DNA from 4 places in the Shewanella sp. NKUCC06_TVS genome. Region 3 is predicted to be linked to each of the others. Evidence: predicted binding sites of a transcription regulator. Region 3 holds the regulator's gene; each other region holds the start of a gene.
What was found. The regulator LexA, encoded in region 3, represses DNA repair genes until DNA is damaged. The targets are predictions, from matches to a motif close to TACTGTATNNNNATACAGTA.
Positions count from the first base shown of each region.

Region 1: the regulator LexA is predicted to act here: its motif matches at 1,413-1,432, upstream of dinG (ATP-dependent DNA helicase DinG).
Region 2: the regulator LexA is predicted to act here: its motif matches at 1,737-1,756, upstream of KO531_RS15230 (YebG family protein).
Region 4: the regulator LexA is predicted to act here: its motif matches at 2,399-2,418, upstream of recN (DNA repair protein RecN).

Region 1 is NZ_JAHKQX010000025.1:43,489-47,521, reverse strand. Features, by position in the region: gene dinG (ATP-dependent DNA helicase DinG) at 1-1,389, opposite strand, end outside; gene KO531_RS21120 (DNA polymerase II) at 1,510-3,957, shown strand.
Region 2 is NZ_JAHKQX010000013.1:133,589-137,621, reverse strand. Features, by position in the region: gene KO531_RS15245 (MlaD family protein) at 1-322, opposite strand, end outside; gene KO531_RS15240 (paraquat-inducible protein A) at 309-926, opposite strand; gene KO531_RS15235 (paraquat-inducible protein A) at 928-1,560, opposite strand; gene KO531_RS15230 (YebG family protein) at 1,768-2,067, shown strand; gene KO531_RS15225 (GAF domain-containing protein) at 2,085-2,543, shown strand; gene proQ (RNA chaperone ProQ) at 2,824-3,453, shown strand; gene prc (carboxy terminal-processing peptidase) at 3,482-4,033, shown strand, end outside.
Region 3 is NZ_JAHKQX010000017.1:103,508-107,540, forward strand. Features, by position in the region: gene plsB (glycerol-3-phosphate 1-O-acyltransferase PlsB) at 1-1,867, opposite strand, end outside; gene lexA (transcriptional repressor LexA) at 2,028-2,648, shown strand; gene KO531_RS17985 (SulA-like leucine-rich domain-containing protein) at 2,645-3,157, shown strand; gene coxB (cytochrome c oxidase subunit II) at 3,561-4,033, shown strand, end outside.
Region 4 is NZ_JAHKQX010000009.1:59,207-63,239, forward strand. Features, by position in the region: gene thiL (thiamine-phosphate kinase) at 1-29, shown strand, start outside; gene KO531_RS11580 (phosphatidylglycerophosphatase A) at 45-539, shown strand; gene recN (DNA repair protein RecN) at 710-2,368, opposite strand; gene KO531_RS11590 (AEC family transporter) at 2,497-3,459, opposite strand; gene lldR (LysR family transcriptional regulator LldR) at 3,750-4,033, shown strand, end outside.

The DNA.
Region 1 (4,033 bases), on a different contig from region 3:
TGCGCGTAGCGTGGCGCTACATAAGACCACGCCCGCGGCCTTTTGCCACAGCATGGATTCCAGCATAAAGCCGACTTCGATAGGTGAAGCGCTAAACAGATAATCCACTTGTTTACCTGTGATGAGTTCGACCCAGCGCGCCATAGGTGCGCCTTTGTGCTTATCTTCCTTGGCCATCATCCTCCACAATTTCTGCAGGTTTTCGAGCCTTTGCAGCATAAATCCGGTTTCGGCTAATAGTGCTTCGGATTGATGTTTAGGAATGTCGCCATCTTTAATCGCCTCTGCCAGCAGTGACAGCATTTTATTAAACTGCTTGAGGGCAAGATTAGAGGTCACTGCAAGGTTTTCAGCCAGAATGAGTAATGAGTCCGGCAGTTTGCCGTGCTCAAAACGCAGACGGTTTTCAGGATTGGCAAAGTGTTTGGTCTGGGTATCGCAATAGTGGGCCACTTGATTGAGCTGGGCGATAAGATCGCCTAAATGATCTTGCATCGCCTGCGCGGGGGCAATGATATTGTTGCTCTTTATTTGGTTTTGTAACTTGGCGCAGGTTTTACCAATTTTTTCGAGCCAGTCGCATGCGCCCCTCAGCGTGGCCTGTGCACTGGAGAAATCCCGCGCCACAATCGGTAAGTGATGTGCCTCATCGATAACATAAAATACGTCTTCTGGATCGGGCAGAATCACGCCGCCACCTAGCTCTAAGTCGGCGAATAACAAGCTGTGGTTGGCGATGAGTACATCCCAGGTATCGACATCTTCACGGGCTTTATGGAACGGGCAATTTCTGTGGCTGGCGACTTGACGATGACAGCTGTGTTTGTCGCAGGCGATTTGTTGCCACAGGTGATCGGGCAGCGGCACGGCTAAGGTATCTATTTCACCGTTCCAGCGACCTTCGTTATAGTCTTTTAACAGGCCATGCATCATAGCTACTTGGCTATTGTCAGGTTTAGTTTGCCACATGGCCATTTGTGTACTGTTGTCGTCACCGATGAGCATTGCCAGTTTCGATAGACATACATAACGTTGTCGACCTTTAACTAAGCCAAAACGGAAATTTAAGCCAGATTGCTCAAGAAAAAAGGGTAAATCTTTATGCAGTAATTGCTCCTGCAAAGCGACGGTTGCGGTAGCGATGCAGACCTTTTTCTTACTCGCTAATGCCAGTGGAATGGTACCGAGGATGTAAGACAATGATTTACCGATCCCAGTGCCTGCTTCGACCACTATGATGCGCCTATCTTTATCATAGTCGCCGGCGAGGGTCTTAGAGATTTCCGCCACCATATAGTTTTGTTCGCGGCGCGGCCTAAAATTAGGCAAGGCGGTAGCGATATCCTTATAGATGGCGCGGATCTGGGTTTTTACATTGTCAGGTAACATGCGTCACTACTTTATCGAATTAATGCTGTACATAATAACAGTGATTGCATAGCCTAAGAAACTTTTCTGCCATTTGGCGGCATTTAAATTGACTAGCTATGCGATTTGGGAACCCATGCGATGAAGTCAGAGGCTACCGCGGCCGTTAGTGTACAAGGTCGAGTCTTAACACGCCATGCGATTCATCGTCATGGGAGTTTAGTGTTGCAGTATTATCTGGCTACCGCCCAAGGCCCTGTGCTGGTGGAAGTGCAAGGCACTGAACACATTTGTTTTTGTCATCAAACTGATGTCACGGCTTTGCAGTTGCAAACGCCGGGTCAAGCATTGCGGTTTGTACCGTTAGCACTCAAAAGCTTTAAAGGTGGCGCGGTTAGTGGTGTTTATGCTAAATCTAGCAATAGTTTACGTACCTTACAGCGCATCGCTAAAGATGCCGATATCCCTTTATTTGAAGCCGACATTCGCCCCGAACAGCGTTATTTAATCGAGCGGTTTGTGGCGCTGGATGTGGCATTTTTAGGGCATTTCTCTGCGACGAGTAACATACACGCGCCGACTAGCGACAGTCTTGAGGCTAACTCGCTGCCCGTGTTTATCGCCGAGCGGGCTAAGAGTATTGCCCCTTTAACGGCTGTACATTTGCGCTGTATCTCACTGGATTTTGAATGTAGCTTTGAGGGTTTACTCTATTCAGTTGCACTATATGGTCAAGACAGTGGCCGAGACGGTGAGCAAGATAGCCTCAAGCAGACTTATGAAAAAGTGATTATGGTGGGTGAGGCTGAATCAAACTCTCCCGAATATATTGAATGGGTGGCCGATGAGGCTGCACTCATTCATCGATTAATCGCGTGGTTCCATGAGTTTGATCCTGACTTTGTCATAGGTTGGTCAGTGGTGAGTTTTGACCTCGCACTCTTGTCACGCCGTGCATTATTACACCGTATTCCGCTCACCATTGGCCGCGGAGGGGCAAAGCTTGAGTGGAAAGTCGATAATAAATTTCGCCCAGAAACCTTAGTTTTACCGGGCCGTGTGGTACTCGATGGTATCGATTGGCTCAAAGCCGCTTTCTATCATTTTGAGCGGTTCTCGTTGGAATTTGTGTCACGGAAATTATTGGGTGAAGGCAAGGCCATTCATAACGTGGATAATCGCGTTGAAGAAATTGATCAGTTGTTTAAGGCCAATAAACAAGCATTAGCACATTACAATCTTACTGACAGCCGTCTGGTGTGGGATATTTTTAGTCATACTCAATTATGGGAGTTCGCCCTCGCGCGAGCTGAACTAACAGGTTTAGAGTTGGGGCGGGTTGGGGCTTCGGTGGCGGCATTTAATCATTTGTATTTACCGCATCTACATCGAGCAGGTTACGTCGCTCCCGATGCTCCTGCGAGTGATGGGATCGAAAGCCCCGGTGGCTATGTGATGGATTCTGTACCGGGACTTTATAAGCATATTTTAGTGTTCGATTTTAAAAGTCTATATCCCTCCATTATTCGTACTTTTTTTATTGACCCTAAGGGATTAATTGAAGGTTTGCAATTGCCCGAGTCTGACTGTGTTGCGGGGTTTCTCGGTGGCCGTTTCAGTCGGCAACAGCCCATTTTACCTAAGCTTATCCAAACATTATCTGAGCAGCGCGAAAAGGCCAAAAGTGAGCACAATGCGCCTTTATCCCAAGCGATAAAAATTATCATGAACTCGTTGTATGGGGTTTTAGGTTCTCAAGGTTGTGTTTTCCACGATGCAAAGTTAGCAAGTTCGATCACTATGCGTGGCCATCAAATCATGAAACAAACCCGCGCATGGATAGAAGAGATGGGCTATCAAGTGATTTACGGCGATACGGATTCGACCTTTGTCTGGCTTGGCAGCGAGCCTGATCTCTCAGACCTTAACGCCTTAGGTAACACTCTGGCGCGGGAAATTAATGCTAAGTGGCAGGCTAAGATCGCTGAAGATCATCAAGTTGAGAGTTTTCTCGAGTTACAGTTTGAACGCCACTATGAGCAGTTTTTTATGCCGACCTTAAGGGGGTCGTTAGAAGGCAGTAAAAAACGTTATGTTGGCGCGTGGCGCAATGCGAGCGATGAACTTGAGCTTACTTTTAAAGGTATGGAGCAAGTGCGCAGTGATTGGAGCCCTTTAGCGCGCAAAGTTCAAGAGTCACTCTATGAACGGATGTTTAACCAAAGGGATATCAGTGTTTATTTGGCCAGTGTGTTTGAAAAGCTGCTTGATGGTGAGTTGGACGATGATTTGGTATTTCGCAAACGTATGCGACGCAATATTGAAGATTACACGGCTAAATCTTCTCCCCATGTTAAAGTCGCTCAACAATTATGCGACTTAACAGGAGATGCCTCTTTTGGCAAGCGTGGGGCGCAGATTGATTATCTGATTACTGTAAATGGACCGGAACCCTTACTGTACAGAACGTCACCAATTGATTACCAATACTACATTGATAAGCAAATTGGCCCTATTGCCGAGCCTGTTTTTTCGATAATGAAACTAAACTACATGGATATTGCATCAAAGCAGTTGCTGTTAATATAGTGTTTTTAATGTTCTTTATGTGTTGCGCAGGGTGGCGAATGTAGCGTTTTAACCTGTTTTGTAGAGGTTAACTGGT
Region 2 (4,033 bases), on a different contig from region 3:
GTGTGACAAGCCAGAAGAGGGTTTCTTTATTCAAGAAAGGCTTAGCGCGGTAGTCCATCATGACCTTGACGTTCACACCTTTGAGATCTTCATCTATGCCAATGTCTTTCACTTTACCGACAGTCAAACCTTGGTATTTGACTAAGGTTTTACCCACATCAATCCCAGTGGCGCTCGGAAAGTGAATTTGAATTTCAACCCCCGATTCTTTAATGCTCTTAATGCCCAGCCAAGCACCTAATGCCAACGCGACAATAGGAAGCAGCCAAATGGGCGAAAAGAGCTTTTTCTTTACAACTTTCGGCGATTCAATTTGTGTCATCTTGAGGTTCCAATCGATCCCAGAGTAAACGAGTGTCTAAAACTTTTGCGGCTAACTGAGTTAACAGAATAACCAAGGCAAATGCGGTAGCCGCAGGCGCGGGTTTCGCGTCGAGTAATTGTCCCATGTTCACTAATGCCACTGTGATTGAGATGACAAATAAATCGAGCATTGACCAGCGGCCAATCCATTCGATGATGTGAAAACCCACCATCAATTTCTTTTTTGAAATCGGAATGTCAAAGCTGATCGCACACAGATAAATGGATAAGCCGATGATTTTAATCCATGGTACTAAAATACTGGCGGTAAACACTATGATGGCAATAGGCAGCATATCTGAATGCACTAAATGCAAAATGCCCGAAAAAATCGTGTCGTGCCGCACTTGGCCTTGGTTGGTCAGCATAGTGATAGGGTAAATGTTGGCTGGCACCAGCAAGATGGCAGCGGTAATCAACAAAGCCCAACTTTTTTGCAGGCTGGAATAGTCTCTGACGTGCAACTCAGTTTCACAGCGCTGACAGTGCGTGAGTTCACTGCTGTTGAGTTGGCGACACACTTTACAGAGACATAGGCCGATATCTTTACCTTGTTGTTTCATATCAGCTATGACCTTCCAATAACGTCCACATATGTTCTAAGTCGTATTCTCTTTGTAGAAACAAGGTCACGAGAAACAGCATAGTGAAGCAAAATGTGCCCATACCAAAATAAATGTCCGAAAAATCAGATAGCTGAAATGATGAAACTAAGAAGCTGATCACATAAATTTCCAGCATAGTGAGCTGCGATAAGATACCATGAAATTTTAATAACTGCTTCAATGAGTTACGCCAAAAAAGGCTACTCAATCCCCATTTCACAATTAAAATCTGTGTCAATATCGATAACAGTAATAAGCCAGGGCCTATCACCGCGGCGGCAAGTACGGCGACACCTACAACCCAATAGCCTTGGTCAAATACTGCAAATGCCCCTTGGAAAACCGTGGTAGTACGAATACTGCCGAAAAAGTGGATCTCGAGTACGGGTAAAAAATTGGCTGGGAAATAAAACACTAATGCAGAAATACATAGGGCTAACATACCATTCACAGAGCAGTATGGCGTGTCATAAAGTGCAGTGCTGCAACGAGGACAGATTGCTCTAACGCCGCTAGGCAAGGCACGTTTGCGGACTGCTAAATCGCAGGAGCGGCATAGGGTTACTGAATTTTCTGCTGCGTTTTCATGCATATAAAAATATATATTAGCCTAATAGGAGTAATAACAGCGAGAACGGTGCAAAGTGTCGTGCTAGTTAGCTGTTCAGCCACGTCTAGCGCTTTTATAATCTTGGCAACGAAAGTACGCTAATAATATCAGATTAATCAGAACACTTGCATCACAAGTTCAATCTATGTCACTCTAGTTACTGTATATAAAAACAGTGCGAGGGCAGTCATGGCAGTAATAACACAGTTTGTCGTGGTCAGAGAAGGGGTTGAAAAGATGACATTCACATCTAAGAAGGAGGCTGATGCCTACGATAAGATGCTCGATATCGCCGATAACCTTATCCCCTTCATTCAAAAAGCTGATTTGGGTATAGATGAAAGTGTGGGCGAAAAGCTCGCATTCTATTTTGCTAACAATAAAGATGAGCTGACGAACTTGCTTAAAGGCGCCGTTCAGGTTAATAGTACGCCAATGAATCCGCCTGCAGCGAAAAAAGCGGCTAAAAAGACCGAAGCAGCAGAATAAAATTGTTAGGAAATGTAATGAAATCGAAATTTTATGAGTCACTTAACCGTCAAGCCTTGGCCTTGTTGGAAGGGGAAGACGACCTTGTTGCGGCGATGGCGAATTTTTCAGCCTTGCTCAATGATAATTTAACTGAGCTGAACTGGGTGGGATTCTACGTTATGCGTGGCGAACAACTAGTATTAGGCCCGTTTCAAGGTAAAGTGGCTTGTACACGCATTCCGTTAGGAAAAGGTGTGTGTGGTACTGCAGCATTCACTAATCAAACTCAGCGAGTGGCTGATGTCCATCAATTTGATGGTCATATTGCCTGTGATTCTGCCAGTAATTCTGAAATCGTTGTGCCAGTTCGTGCGCAAGGTAACGTGGTTGCCGTGCTCGATATTGACAGTCCTATCTTCGATCGTTTCGATGAAGAAGACCAAAAGGGGCTGGAATTACTGGTTAAAAGTTTTGAAAACTGCCTATTTGATTAATTTGCGTACAATAACGCATAATTCATAGTCGCAATCGGTGGCGTGCGCCTTATAATATGCGCCTGCACGCATTAAGCTGGTTTGATTGGCATGCAATGAATAAGCTTAGTGTTTTGAGCTGTCAAAATTTGTTAAGGTATATTTTTTAACTTTAGTAAACGCGGCTAGGATGCTAATTTGTACGTTGACTCAATATTGAGTTTAACGAAGATAAACGACATGTAAGAAGCTGATATATATCACCTCGAATCGATGTCCCTTTTTGACTGTGGAAGTAATGATGGAATCAACAGAAAAGTTGACCGACACCAATGCAATTTTGGCGTATTTGTATGAAACATTTCCTTTGTGCTTTATTGCTGAAGGTGAAACTAAGCCATTAAAAATCGGATTGTTTCAAGATTTGGCTGAAAGGTTGGCTGATGATTCTAAAGTCAGTAAAACTCAGCTCAGAGTTGCCTTGAGACGTTACACCAGCAGCTGGCGCTATTTAAAGTGCGTTAAAGCGGGCGCACAACGCGTAAACCTGGATGGCGAACCTTGCGGCGAGTTAGAGCAAGAGCACATTGATCATGCTCAAGCCATGTTGAAAGAGAGTCAGGATAAGGCCAAAGCGAAACGTGCAGCACTTGCACCTAAGCCCGCGGCGAAGAAAGCACCTAAAAAGGTGGCTGTTCCTCAGCGTCCTAAAACTGAGCGTCCTGCTAAGCCTGCGCCAAAAGCTGCAGCGCCAGTCGTCAATTATGTTCAAGCACAATTGACTGATTTAACGAAAAAACAACGCGTCAATGTTAAATTAGGTATGACACCCGTAGCCGGTGTGATTACTGACATTAACAAGGAAGATATTCATGTTCAGCTTGATAGTGGCCTAACGATTAAAGTTAGAGCAGAACATATCCTGCTGTAATCATTTATTAAAACGGAGTAACTTGTTGATGCGAAAACTCACTTTGGCTACCTCGATCGCCACTGTTTTTGTCGGATTTTCGGCTTGGGCCGTACCACCCACGATTCAAATCAGCGAGTTACCCACTCTCAAGCAGGAAGCGCAACATAAGGTTGCGAGCAAAAGGGTAACGGACTTATACACTCGTTCGCACTATCATAGATTCAATCTTGATGACGCCTTTTCTGCGCAAATTTTCGATCGTTATCTACAGCAGTTAGACTATCGCCGCAATGTGTTAACCCAAGCGGATGTCGATAGTTTTAAACCTTATGCTACCCAATTCGATGACATGCTCAGTTCTGGTGAACTTGAGCCTGCCTATAAAATGTTTGATATCGTCCAAAAGCGCCGCTATGAAGGCTTTGTCTATGCTTTATCTCTATTAGATAAAGAGATGGATTTTTCTGCGCCCGGTGATGCCTATGAGTACGACCGCGATGAGGCCGCATGGCCAAAAGACCAGACAGAAATTAATGAGTTATGGCGTCAACGTGTTAAATACGATGCACTAAATCTTAAACTCACAGGTAAGAAATGG
Region 3 (4,033 bases):
GAACAATAAATAAGTGAATGATATTGTTACGATAGTAAGTCATAGACACAGCCTGACTCGCTTCGATAGACACTATTTCCCCTAAAGGGTCGGCACTAACAACAAACTTGTTCAGCTCTAAACCTTGCTGCACTAAATGCTTACCATCACCTTCGGCAACAGATGTATAAGAAGTGTAAGGCACTTTTTTGAGTAGGGTCAGATACAAATCAAGCTGACGCTCCAGCAGACTACGTTCTAAGGCGTTTTGATCTGTCGCCAGTAAAACTAAGCTAGTCAAAGTCACCGAACTCGCGGCTGCGGCATCATTGATACGCGTCATCACCCGATTAGCCAGCACGTTTACCGCTGGCGTTAACCAACTTGGTTTCTGCTCGGGATCATCGGCCAACTCAGCACGCCAGTTTGGCGCACGCTCATTTAAGAAATTTTGCAGGGTAATAGGCTCGCCAAAATTCACATAACCTTGGCCAAAATTACCTAATTTGCGAATGGCACCGAACACCTGCCACACAGATTCTTTTTTCTTTTTCTTACCGCTTAACTCTTTATGGTAAGTCGCCACTTCCATCACATGGTCATAGCCTAAATACACAGGCACAAGTGTGACAGGACGTTCAATACCGCGCAGTACGCTGTTCATCGTCATGGCGATCATGCCAGTTTTCGGCGCCAACAGACGGCCAGTACGTGAACGGCCACCTTCGGAGAAGTATTCCACTGAATAACCTTTAGCAAACAGCTGATCTAAATACTCACGAAATACTGCGGTGTACAGCTTATTGCCATTAAAACTACGGCGGATAAAGAAGGCACCACCGCGACGGAACATAGGTCCAGCGGGCCAGAAGTTGAGGTTAATGCCAGCAGCAATGTGCGGCGGAACCATGCCTTGATAATACAAAATATACGATAACAGCAGGTAATCCATGTGGCTACGATGGCAAGGCACATAAACAATCTCGTGGCCATCGTGGTGCAACTGGCGAACTTGCTCGGCGCCTTTAATGTTGATCCCGCTGTAAAGCTTGTTCCACAACCAAGTTAAGAAACGCTCGGCAATACGCACTAAACTGTCTGAGTAATCGGCAGCGATTTCATCAAGGTACTCAATGGCCGTCTCGCGCGCTTGGGTCTCAGAAATCTTTTTACTGGCGGCTTCTTCTTGAATCGCTTTGCGCAGCGACTCAGATTTGAGTAACGAATGAAACAGTGCTTGGCGGTTTGGCAGCACAGGCCCTGTCATTACCTTACGTTGACGACGGAAATGCACGCGCGCAACCCGTGCTAACTTATGGGCAATCCCCATGTCGGTGCCATGTTCGTCAGCCATGTAACGCAGGGATACGGCATTCGAAAACTGCACGAAGTTATGTCGACCTAAGAACAGAATCATCAAGCACTTGCGCAGCCAAGTCGGGTTTTCCCGCTCAAATACGGCCGCCTTCATAGTGTCGTCTTCTTTCCCTGGCGTTCGGCCCCAATACAGGCTCACGGGTACCAGTTGAATATCTAATTCAGGACGTTCCTTATGCACGGCTAACAAACGCATAAAGCATTCGAGGAAAGGCTCATTACCAGCACGTTCGCCAAACAGTGGCTTACGTCCTTGAAGACAGACAACCCGAGGCGCAGTCACACCATTAGCCACTAGAGGCTCATAAGGGCTTGGTAAGCCTAACTTAGCCGTTATTTCGCTCAAAGCAGCGATGTCACTGAGGGATTCTGTTTTCATCACATAAACAAGGGGTCTGGAAGCATCCAGATTCAGATCGGCAAAGGGATCCTGAGGTACCACAATAGTGTGCACTAAGTGTTTTTGGATCCAACGTAATGATTTCAACCAAAGAGAGTCGTGTTTAGGCATTATTCTTATGCAATTAAGTGCGTTTACTAGCCCGATAGAATACCAGACTATGGGCAATATTCGCTAATTCTCTCCAACATAGCTAAAAAGTGGTTAATACTTGCGCTGCAAATAATACTGTATATACTAACAGTAACTGTATAGAAAAACAGGAAACACCATGAGACCTTTGACGCCACGCCAAGCTGAAATTTTAGAGCTAATTAAACGAAATATTGCCGATACTGGCATGCCACCCACTCGGGCAGAAATCGCAACCCGTTTAGGTTTTAAGAGCGCCAATGCGGCTGAAGAACACCTTAAAGCGTTGGCAAAAAAGGGCTGCATTGAGATCATGCCAGGCACATCTCGGGGCATTCGTCTGCCTGCGGAAATCGAAGATTTGACTGAAACAGGTTTACCGCTCATCGGCCAAGTGGCCGCAGGTGAACCTATCCTCGCCCAAGAACATGTTGAACAGTACTACCAAGTCGACCCAAGCATGTTCCATCCCGCCGCCGATTTTTTACTGCGAGTAAAAGGCGACAGCATGAAAAATATCGGCATTCTCGAAGGTGATTTGCTGGCAGTTCATAAAGTAGAACAAGCTAGAAATGGTCAAGTGGTTGTCGCTAGAGTCGATGACGATGTCACTGTTAAACGTTTCGAAAAAAAAGGTAATGTAGTCTATCTACATGCCGAAAATGAAGATTACTCCCCGATTAAAGTGGATTTAGGCTTCCAAAGTTTAACAATTGAAGGACTCGCCGTCGGTGTGATCCGTAATGGAGATTGGCTATGAATAAACTACTTGGCAATGCCCCCCGCCATCCGGGCCTGTGGCTCGATGAAGTCCGTGATGCTGACTATGACTGGCACCATGCGCCCATCGCCTGCATGCCAACTAAGACTCAAGGTCGCCAAGAATTAATTCATCTGAGTGCACAACTCGCTCAGTTAAGCCAACAGGGCCGTTGGTTAGTGCTCATCAACCCTCCAAGTATTGGCTACAAGCAAATGCTCGCCAGCGCAGGTGTGCGTATGGATAGAGTTTTGCTGGTACATGCTAAAGATGAAGTCGAAACCCTGTGGGCAATGGAAAAAGCCCTGACAAGTGGTACGTCCAGTGCAGTCATTACTTGGACTCAATCATTGGATGCGCGGGATAATCGACGCCTACAAATCGTGGCTAAAAGTGCCCGAGCTATGGGCATAGTGCTTGAAGACGTAAACAGTCACTTACATGCCGACGTACGCATTGAGCAAGGCAATCTCTTCGGTCAGCAATCTTTTTTTAGCGCTGTACACTAAATATTCATTTAATTTTTTACCTTGAAAGCCGCCTCACCTATGAATGTGAGGCTTTTTTTTGGCAATTTTTCAGATAATTAGATAAATAAGTGATCTTGATCAATATTTAAACAGCAAGTATGGTTGGTTAAGTCGGTGATGATATATCACCTTCCGTGGTCAATGAATCGAGTATTTATCGAACTCGAAGCGCCACTAAAAATAGAGAACAGATTTATTTCAGCAGTATGTGCCAGCGTGGCTAATTACCAGCAGTAACAATACTTGATTAAAAGTAACAGCCGCCAACGCACGTTGAAGTCAAAAAAGCTTTTTTGGGAACTGAAGAGTTTGCATAGAGTTGAGACTTACTGTGTTGCTCTTCTTTGTAGTTGCTATTCGCAATTGGCAGAGGAGAAGTCTTGTGAAGCAATTGTTGTATTGTTTACTCGTGGTGCTTTTCGCACCACCGTTGACCGCCGCGGACATGCGGTTCAACATGACCCCTGGCGTGACCGAGATCAGTGGCAAGGTTTATCACTTGCACATGACCATTTTGTATATCTGCTGCGCAATAGGCCTAGTGGTCTTTGGCGTCATGATTTACGCCATGATCAACCACAGAAAATCCAAAGGCGCTGTCGCGTCCCACTTTCACGAAAGCACTAAAGTTGAAATCGCTTGGACGATTCTGCCATTTATCATTTTGATCTTAATGGCGATTCCAGCGACAAAAACTTTAATCGCAATGGAAGATCCCAGCAACGCCGATCTCACCGTAAAAGTTACGGGGTCCCAATGGAAATGGCATTACAGCTATTTCGATCAAGATATTGATTTTTATAGCATACTGACAACACCCAGAGCACAAATCGAAGGCACCGAAACCAAGGGTGA
Region 4 (4,033 bases), on a different contig from region 3:
CGCCGTATCACGGTTTCGAGCACTTTTAAGCGAAGAGCATGTTAATGAAATGGTTGTCAAAGGATCAGGTGCTAACGCGCCTGTCATTAAAAAATCCTGTCCACTTTTTGGCACTCGGTTTCGGTAGCGGGCTCGCCGCTAAAGCGCCTGGCACCTTCGGTACTTTGGCCGCAGTTCCCCTCTATTTATTGATGGCGCCATTACCGCTCACTTGGTATATCGGCTTAACCTTATTGAGCGCATTTGCGGGATTTTATATCTGCGGTAAAGCTGCTCAAGATATGGGGGTACACGATCACGGTGCGATTGTGTGGGATGAAGTGGTTGGTCTACTGATCACTATGATAGCGGCACCAGCAGGTTGGGGTTGGTTGTTAGTCGGCTTTGGTCTATTTCGCTTTTTCGACATCATCAAACCTTGGCCTATTCGATGGCTCGATGCCAAAGTTCATGGTGGCTTTGGCATTATGATTGACGATGTCTTAGCGGGCGTGTTTTCGTTTATTTGTCTGCAAGGGCTAGTCTGGTGTTTTAGCTAACATTATCGTTAACCTAACATGATAGTTAACCTAACATGATAGTTAACCCGACATGTTCGTTAGCATCTCCAACAACTAACCCTTAGTTTTTGATATAGCCCCTTAGCTTGTGATATAGAGTGTGTAGATTCAAGCGTTTAGCGACCTTATTCGTTATCTGATCCATGCTACTATTGCAGCAGTTCCCTTGCGTTCGCGAGGGTATTGCTGGTGATAGTATCGCCACCTAACAGTCTTGCAAGCTCTTGGATACGCTGCTCACGATCGAGCGATTTCATTGTGGTCTCAGTACTGCCTGCCTTATTAAATTTATCGACGAACATGTGTTGATGACCATTGCCCGCAACTTGCGGCAAGTGAGTCACGCACAGTACTTGGGTCGATTCCCCTAAGCTGCGTAACATGCGGCCCACCACTGCTGCGGTGGGGCCGGAAATCCCGACATCCACCTCATCGAAAATTAATGTCGGTGTGGCAACTTTCTTCGCGGTAATCACTTGGATCCCTAATCCTATGCGTGAAAGCTCACCGCCAGACGCGACTTTCGAAATCGGTTGCAAAGGTTGGCCAGGGTTAGTGGTTACCATAAATTCGATATTGTCACTGCCATTGGCTGACATTTGCTCGGGGTGGAAATTGACTTCGATCGTAAATTTACCCTTAGGCATATTCAGTTCGTGAATTGACTGAGTCACCAGTTTGTCGAGTTCTTTAGCATAGCGGGCACGGCTTTGGCTGAGCTTTTGCGCATTGCTAAGATAAGCGGCTCTACTTGCCTCGACTTGAAGCTGAATTGCTTCAAGTTTACTTTCATCACTGTCTAAGGTGCTTAGCTCAGCCTTTAATGCTAAATGATGCTCGGCCAGTTTATTCGGGCTAACATGATGCTTACGCGCCAGTTGCATGGCTTTTGATAGCCGTTCTTCTAAATAGGCAAAGTGGGTTGGATCGAGTTCAAGCTTACTCAAATAGTGCTGTAATTCGCCGGCACTTTCTTGCACTTGGATTAAGGCATCATTGAGCATAGTGTTGATATTGCTTAATGCGGGATCGTAGCTTTGCAGATCTTCGGCGAGGGAAACGACTCGGTTGAGTAGCGACTCTATATTGTTCTCTTCGCCCTCTGTGAGTATATCTAAGCTCGCCTGACAGGTATCAATCAACTCAGTGCCATTAGCCAGACGTTTGTGCTCTTGCTCAATCTCATCGAACTCATCAACTTTAAGATCAAACTCATCGAGTTCTTCTACTTGATATTGCACTAATTGCTTACGGGCAATACGTTCATGCTGGGAGGCTTCGAGTTGTTTTAAATCGGCCTCAATTTGCTTGCAGCGTTGAAAGCTAGCGGCAACCGTATCGATAAGCAATCTGTGGTTGGCATAACTGTCGAGCAGGGTGAGTTGATGTTCACTTTTTAACATTGCATGGTGCGCATGTTGACCGTGAATACCGATAAGCAACTGACCCAGTAATTTGAGTTGCGTCAGCGGCACTGGATTACCATTGATGTAGGCGCGTGAACGGCCATCGCTACCAATAGTCCGACGTAGAATGCACTCATCATCGAGTTCAAGATCGTTATCTTCTAACCAACGTTTTGCCAGTGGAATATCATCCAAGGAAAAGCGGGCGCTGACCTCGGTTTTATTGGCTCCGGGACGAACACTGCTGGCATCGGCGCGATTGCCTAGGCATAGGCCTAGCGCATCGATGGCAATCGATTTACCTGCACCGGTTTCACCTGTGATGCTGGTCATACCGGGGCGAAAATCCAGTTCTAAAAAACGGACGATAGCGAAGTTATTAATGCTGAGTTGGCAAAGCATAGTGAATTCCTGTCGAAAAACATACCAAACCACTGTATTGATAAACAGTATATACTGATTTTATATACAGTAAAGTGGCTTGGGTAAATAATCGGCATTATCGGTAGTAAATATTTTTAATTAACTGATTATGCATAGATTCTTACTAAGCTTTCTAAGATAGGCAAACTGAAGAAAGTGACTAAGGTACCAAATAGAATACCCTGAGCACTGGTAGAAGCCTGAGTGTTATAACGCTGGGCAAGTAAGTACACGCTAGCCGCGGTGGGCAGTGCGCTCAAGATCACGCCCATGATCAGGTAGTCACCACTTACTCCAAAACGGTTAAGCATAAAGTAGACGAGTGCAGGTTGGATAGCCAGCTTGAAGAGGTTGATAAGGCTCAGTTCGATAAAATTCTTGGGGCTAAATACGCTGCTATCTTTCTGGTAGCGCATCGCTTTGGCGAGTACCATGCCGATAGCAAATAGGGCGCAGGGGCTTGAGGTATTGCCTATTTGCTGGATCATTAGCGCCAGCCCTGACGGCAGTTTTATCTCTAGCGCCGAAATGCCGACGCCAATTAAGCTACCAATAACGATAGGGTTTTTACCGACCGCCATTGCCATTATGATTAAGGCGTGGTGTTGTCTTTGGGTGTTAGTGGCCAGTTCCATCGAGACTAAGGCGACGGCAAACATCAGCACGGATAATAAGCTGGCAATCGCGGCGGCGACTAAGGCACTCTGTTGGTGCGGAAAGAGGATGATGAGCAGTGGAATACCAATAAATGCCGTATTGCCAAAGGTGGCATTGAGGGCTCGAATGGCGGCAACCGCATGCTGTTTAGGGTTAGCGATCAGCGATAGCCCAAGGCAGACAAGATAAGTGATCACCATAGCTGTGCTGTAGCCCGCAATAAATCCCCATTGCAAAATCTCGCCAATCGGCTGCTGCGCGAGGGCGATAAGCATGATTGCAGGGAATGCAATATAGTAGACATATTGGTTTAGCACTTGGTCCGTATCGACGGGCAAGAGTTTTAGTTTTTGCACTAGTGTGCCGAGCAACATGATCCCGAAGACGGCAAACAGAGGGGTTAAAATGGTCATTTCCCTCACTCATCCTTACGATTAAATTTGAATAAACTCGCCCACCGTCATCATTTTACTGTTGCTATGATTCTTGGTGGCCAGAGTTACAGCACTTGCTTCTTTTTATGTCACTTTAGAGCCAGATTTAGCGCCAGCGCAGTAAAACTCGCCACAAAATAACATACCATTTCAATCTAAGGCTATTGCGCTATGGTCGTATAAGTGAATAATTCAAGGTTTAAAACACAATCACTTAGTGAATTTAGCGTATTAACGTCAATACCCAATATGTGAAATTAGGATATGCAATGAGTGATGATTTAGGCGCTGAACTACAACTTGTCTATCTTTTTGTGCATTTAGTCAATGCGGGCAGTTTTTCGCAGGCGGCGAAGGAGCTTGATATGCCCATTGCCACAGTGAGCCGCAAGTTAGCTAAGTTGGAAGAGAAGCTCGATAAACAGCTTTTTATGCGCAGCACCCGCAAGTTGCGACTGACAGAGGAAGGGCTGGCGCTCTTTCAACGTTACCAGAGCGTGGTTGCTCAATTCGATGAGCTGAGTGGGTTAGGCAGCGATAAACCCGAGGGTAC